One region of the Lysinibacillus sp. FW301-JW8 genome, then DNA from elsewhere that is predicted to be linked to it. Evidence: predicted binding sites of a transcription regulator. Region 1 holds the regulator's gene; the other holds the start of a gene.
The links. Region 1 encodes CtsR, which represses protease genes until heat stress. Its sites were predicted from a motif close to ATGGTCAATAAAGGTCAAACA; they were not measured.

Region 1 (3,420 bases):
AACATTACCTAAATTTTCACTACCTTCCCCATATATCCCTCTTACTGTCATTCCCAGCCTTGTCATGGCATTAATAATTTGACTCATTTGACCTGTTAATGTAAGGGCAGGCAGGTGCATCATAACGGATGCTCGTAAACCAGTACCAATATTTGTCGGGCAGCTTGTTAAATATCCAAAAGTATCACGAAATGCATAAGGTAAAGCTTTTTCTAGGGCTCGATCAATTTTATTGGCCTGCTCATATGCCCTTTGTAGCTGAAAACTCGCTGTCATACATTGAATGCGTAAATGGTCCTCTTCATTCACCATAATGCTAATTGATTCATCATCAGATAATAGCATGGAGCCAACTTGTTCTTTTTTGGCAAGCTGAGGACTTATTAAATGCTTTTCTACAAGAATTTGACGCTGTAAGGATGTTAAGTCTTTGATGGCAAAATATGAGTAATGATCTTGGAGCTTTGTGCTATCCTGCACGGCATGTGTTACAGCCTGCTCTACCTGCAATGCCTCATTCTCTGTAAAGGATAGTGGAAAACGATAGCCATCTAAATTTCGTGCAAGACGGATACGTGTACTGATGACTATATCTGAATAATCGTCCTCCACGCTCATCCATGTGGGTGTAGCTCGTTCTAGAAACGATTCAATCATCACGTCATATCACCACCTTCAAATTGTAGCTGTTTCTCCAGTTCCTTCACTTCATCTCGCAGTTTGGCGGCCTCCTCAAACTGTTCATCATCTACAGCTACTTTCATAAGTTTCCGAATATCTTCTATTTGTTTTTTAATGACATAAATATTACTATGGGCGCCTGGCATCTTACCAAGATGTTGAGGTCCTGCTTGTATTCTATTAAAGAGCTTCGGCAAGTGCTCACTAAAGCTGTCATAGCAGCTAGGGCAACCGAATTTTCCTTCTTTTAAAAATCGTTTATACGTAAATCCACACTGTGGACAAGTTTGTGGTTGTGGCTGCGCCTGTTGTTTTTCATCCACTTTTTGTTGTTGCCATGTCGGTGAGCCAAACCAATTAGATAATAGCTGTTGAATAGATACAGGCTCTTGTTTAAATTCTGCATGAAATGGATGGAACTGCGAGGCGCAGACGTCACAGTAATGGTGCTCTACCTTTTGTCCATTTTGAACTTGTGTTACAGTTACCGTCGCATTACGCTGCTTGCAATGTTCGCAAATCATTTCCATCACCTCTCTATTTTTGCTGTTCATATTTGATTGTTGTTAGCATTGCTCGTAATATTCTTGCTCGAATGGTATCCCGTAATGGGAGTGGCAAATCCAAAGTGGAGCGATCAATGGCTGCTAACATTAATTTCGCTTCTCGCTTTGAAATTACCTGCTCATCAATAAGCCGATAAACTAAATCTTCTGCCATTGTTTGCGATGCCCCTCCCTCTATCTGCCTGAGGACATCGTCAATCAAATCAATTTGTGAATTCGCGCGGACACGTAAAATTCGTATGTATCCACCACCACCACGTTTGCTTTCAACAAGATAACCTCGTTCGGCAGTAAATCTAGTATTGATCACATAATTTATTTGCGAGGGCACACATTGAAATTTATCAGCAATTTCACTGCGCTTAATTTCAATATGCCCTTCTCCACCTAATTCAAGTACTTGCTTCAAGTAGCCTTCTATGATGTCTGATATATTACGCAATAGGAATACACCTCGCTTACTTCACTGACTTTGACTATCTTTGACTTTCTTTGAGTATATTATACAAAACGCTTGAAAATAATTGCAATGATTTCGCCTATAGAAAAATTAAAAGCAGTCATCTTTTCATTCAAACGCTTGAAAAATCACCATTCATGCTAGATATCTTTGAGTCATAAGTCTAATGTACCCTTTTTAGTGATGAAAAAAACGCAAGCACATGCAATTAGCATATACTTGCGTCCGGATTTTCAAAGGATGTGAAGATCTTAGCCTGAGTTCCTCTATTTCAGTAGGTGTTTGGTCACCCAACTGAAAAGGAACCAAAACCGCACTCATCTCCACCTGTAGAGGTGGGAGTCTTCTGTATCTGCCGCTGCGCTTATGCGCATAAAACATCTGCCGATATGCTTTCGATACAAAAAACATTTGCTGAATGAAGATAAAAATTATACCCAGCGGCCAACAATTGGGTAACGCCATGGTTCATCAGATATAGCCTTTACAATACCAATAATCGGTACGACAAACACCATAATACCGAAAATGATTAAAAACGGTAAACCAACTAGTACAAAACTGAGTGCCACAGAAATTGCAATTAAAACACCCATAACAATCTGGAACAGTAATGCTTGAATGGAAATAGCCTTTACCTCTTTATCAGAACTAATTAAGAAAAATAAAATTGGTACGAACCATGGCGCAAAAAATGCACTTGCGTGTATGATTACCTTAGACCATTTAGCTTCCATTTATATCAACCCTTCTTTTTTAAATTTTCTTTTGTTTTATGTACTACTATTTACGGAACTATACCCTTAATAGTTTCATTGTATGTTGTATTTTTTTAAAAATTTTTGGGAAAGGCATGTGAGACACAATGGAATTTAATAACACACTTGCAAACGAATACGAAAAAGGTATTCGTCGAACATTACCTAGTTACGATGCCATGCTACGTTTAACACAAACCTTTTATCATTCCACACTACCTGAGAAAGCTAAACTCTTAGTAGTTGGCTCTGGAAGCGGCAATGAAATTTTACAGCTTGCAGAGCATAAGCCAGCTTGGTCATTTGTTGGCATCGATCCTTCTGAGGCTATGCTACATATAGCGGAGGAGCGTTTAAAATCTTTACCTAATCAAATTTCTTTATACCATGGAACTATACTGGATACGAAGTTACCCTCTGGGGAGTTTAATGCGGCTAGCTGTATTTTAGTGCTACATTTTATCAATGGGACTCAAGAAAAGCTTGCAACATTAAAAGAAATAGCAAATAATTTAAAGCCTGGTGCACCATTTGTTCTTGTTTCAAAATATGGGCAGCCCGGCTCTTTAGAAACCGAGCTACAATTTGATTTATGGCGGGCCTATTGGCTGCAACATACAAAGCTAACTTCCTCAGAGGTAGCTGATATGGAAAAATCCATACGCTCTCTTTCTTTTATGCCTGAGGAGGATATTTTAACATTACTTCAAGAGGCAGGATTTACAAAGCCATCCAGATTTTTTGCCACTACTTTATTTGGTGGTTGGATATGCTATAAGGGAGTCTAAAAATAAATGTATTACTCTATGAAGACGACTACTCCTACAAAGTTATAATCAACAGAATTGAGGTGAATGCTGTGATACGCACAATCGGAATTACAAAAGATCAACAACTTTTAAAGGATTTTCCTATCGAGGATATACACAATAATCATTTTGAATGGTATTGGGTC
Region 2 (3,420 bases), on a different contig from region 1:
TTTAAAATAAGTGCCGTTATCCCTGACACCATATAACCTAAAGAGTGTCCAAAAATCGTAGGTATTACGGCTAAGTGAATTAATAAAATTTGCACTAGCATTGGTGTTCCACGGAATAAATCAACATAAAGCTTACATGGCCAATAAATCCATTTTTTCGTTGATAATTTTCCGAGCCCTAAAAATAATCCTAAAAAAATACCACCAAAATAACCACTGAGTGTCAAAATTAATGTTACGCCAATACCACGTATAAACATATCTCGGTAGTTCCAGACTATGTCCCAGCGTAAGTCAAAGATGTCCATCCGAAAACCCCATTTCCCCTAAAAAGTTACGAAAGAATATGAAACCGCTAGCCTATCAACTATGCGCTAGGGGCATCATTATCCTTGTCTTACTTAAAGTCTGAGCCAGTAATTTCTTTTAATTTACCGTTTTCTTTAATCTTTTGTAGACCTTCATTTAATAGGTTTAAAAGCTCTTTATTTCCTTTTTGAACCATGAAGCCATAATATTCTTTTTCAAATGCATCATCTTCTACTATTTTAAGTTTTTGATCTGGATGTGCTTTGATATATTCATAAACTACTGCATTATCACCGATCGCAGCATCTACATTGCCATTCAGCATTTCTTGGATAGCCACTGGTTGATTTTCAAATGCCATAATTTTTGTACTAGCATCACCCTGTAGTTTTTTGGCAGCTTCGTGACCAGTAGCATTAATTTGTACCGAAATCTTTTTATCTTTTAACTCAGCTAATGACTTAATCTTTGAATCTTCTTTTACAACAATTAATAATTGAGATTCATAATATGGCTCTGTAAAATCAAATGACTCTTTACGCTTTTCATTAATTGTGATCCCTGATGCCCCAATATCTGTTTCACCATTTTGAATTGTTTGGAATACAGGCTCCCAACCAATATTTTGCCATTCTACTTCAAAGTTCATTTCATCAGCAATAGCCTTCAAAATATCGACATCAATCCCTACAATATTCCCTTTATCGTCAATTGATTCAAAAGGAGCGAAAGTAGCCTCAGTACCTACCTTATAAACTTTTTTACCGCTTCCACCATCCTCTGCTGGTGCACTACCTGATGATTTATCTTCCTTCGCGCCACATCCTGCTAGAGCTAGCATTAGTGCTGCCACGAGCATAAGTAACATGGTTAATCTTTTTTTCATAGCGTTTCCCCCTAAAATAAGTTTTTCCGAAATATGACTTCATTTTTCACAATTCGGAAATGTTCGACTATTAGGTCAATTATAGTAACATTATTGCCAATAGACAATAACTTTTCGTATAAAAGTAATTATTTTTTCATAAAAATTTATCTCTATGCGTTATTTTAGCAAAAAACGGTATGAATAAACGAAAATAGCATCAAAAATGTATATTTATACACGGCTAATCATGCCATAATTAGATAGTTTTAGGCAAAAAAAAAAGAATCCCCTCAGATAGGATTCTTTTTTTCGACTAGATGGCTAGTCCTCACGTACAGTATGTTCACTAAAAAATAATTTGGAGTTGTTGCTTTTTTTGAAGGTTTGAATGGAACAAATACGGGAATAATGCCAATTAGGGCAGTATTTCCACTATTTTCCCTTCTTTCTCCACTAAGCAGGCTGCTAAACTACTTATTAGGAGAATCGAGCTATAAATGTATATCAAATAATCAGTAAAATGGCGCCCTCGGAGGGAATCGAACCCCCAGTGCAAGAACCGGAATCTTACGTGTTATCCATTACACCACGAGGGCAATTAAAAACAAAAAAAAAGTACTCACTCTAGGCTTTATGAAAAGCATGATGTAGATAATCCTCATTTTTTGAAGCATACCCGCAAAATAGTGAACCGTACTTTAAACTTATGACCTTAACTATTATACAAACGTATTGCTAACAATTCAACTATAGAATGCAAAAACAATTTATTTTTTTATTTCACTTTAGCAGGGTTAATATTTGACCTTCCCTGACTATAATGTGTATGATAAGGATACAGCTGAAATACAACAGAAGTTTTCAGCAAAAGTATTCGAATTTAGTTTTATTAAGGAGGATTTAACATGAATTTAATTCCTACAGTTATTGAACAAACAAGCCGTGGTGAACGTGCCTATGACATCTATTCACGACTACTAAAAGACCGCATCATCCTTTTAGGAAGTGCGATTGATGACAACGTGGCTAACTCTATCGTAGCACAGCTTTTATTCCTACAAGCTGAAGATCCAGATAAAGATATCTCACTTTATATTAACTCACCAGGTGGATCAATCACTGCTGGTATGGCCATCTATGACACAATGCAAATTATCAAACCACAAGTGCAGACAATTTGTATCGGTATGGCAGCATCTATGGGGGCATTCCTACTTGCAGCAGGTGAGCCTGGTAAACGATTCGCATTACCAAATGCAGAAGTAATGATTCACCAACCACTTGGTGGTGCACAGGGTCAAGCAACTGAGATTGAAATCGCTGCAAAACGAATTTTATTCCTACGTGAAAAATTAAATGGTATCTTATCAGAACGTACTGGGCAACCGCTTGAAGTCATTTCAAGAGATACAGATCGTGATAACTTCATGACGGCTGAACGTGCAAAAGAATATGGCTTAATCGACCATATTATGGACCGTAACGACCGTAAATAACACAGTACAGACATCTCAGATTTAGTTCTGAGATGTCTTTTTTTACTTTTAATCCGTTCTATCCGTCACATTAGCTACGCTATCCACCACTTCTAGTAATTAGATACACAAAAAACTGCCCAATTTATTGGACAGTCTTTATATTTAATCTTCTTTTTCGATTAATTCTGCCAATGCTGTAACCGCTTGCTCAGCATCGTTGCCTTCACTGCTTAAAACTACCTCTGTTCCTTTGGCAATAGCTAAGCTCATTACACCCATAATGGATTTAGCATTAACTTTTTTCTCATCCTTCTCAAGAAAGATATCTGCACTAAAACGATTTGCCTCTTGAACAAATAACGCTGCTTGTCTAGCCTGTAGTCCTAATTTTAATTTGACTTGGACTCTTCTCTCGGTCATTCTCAAAACTCCCCTTTACTACCGTTCATCTTATTAGTTTTATCTTACCTCACTTACTAGCAAAAGAACAATACGCGATTACGCATCACATTCATACCTGAAAAGTATGAAAACTTAACCGCCTATCTTTTCTCCACGTCTTAATGCATCTGCTATTTCGTCGATTTTTCGTAAACGATGATTGACACCTGATTTACTGACTGTTCCGCTTGATACCATTTCACCCAGTTCTTTAAGTGTGACATCTTGATATTCCACTCGTAAACGAGCAATTTCCCGAAGCTTTTCTGGTAATTGATCTAAACCAATAGAATTTTCAATAAATCGAATATTTTCTACCTGACG

Region 2: the regulator CtsR is predicted to act here: its motif matches at 1,976-1,996, upstream of clpP (ATP-dependent Clp endopeptidase proteolytic subunit ClpP).

What each region holds. Positions count from the first base shown of each region.
Region 1 covers NZ_JBYTBB010000020.1:39,903-43,322, forward strand. The annotation lists gene mcsB (protein-arginine kinase McsB) at 1-660, opposite strand, end outside; gene AC3WOM_RS10420 (UvrB/UvrC motif-containing protein) at 657-1,205, opposite strand; gene AC3WOM_RS10425 (CtsR family transcriptional regulator) at 1,219-1,689, opposite strand; gene AC3WOM_RS10430 (magnetosome magnetite crystal formation protein family) at 2,139-2,444, opposite strand; gene AC3WOM_RS10435 (class I SAM-dependent methyltransferase) at 2,573-3,253, shown strand; gene corA (magnesium/cobalt transporter CorA) at 3,325-3,420, shown strand, end outside.
Region 2 covers NZ_JBYTBB010000031.1:12,902-16,321, reverse strand. The annotation lists gene AC3WOM_RS13685 (amino acid ABC transporter permease) at 1-308, opposite strand, end outside; gene AC3WOM_RS13680 (basic amino acid ABC transporter substrate-binding protein) at 398-1,195, opposite strand; tRNA gene AC3WOM_RS13675 (tRNA-Arg) at 1,699-1,773, opposite strand; gene clpP (ATP-dependent Clp endopeptidase proteolytic subunit ClpP) at 2,083-2,673, shown strand; gene AC3WOM_RS13665 (HPr family phosphocarrier protein) at 2,818-3,075, opposite strand; gene whiA (DNA-binding protein WhiA) at 3,190-3,420, opposite strand, start outside.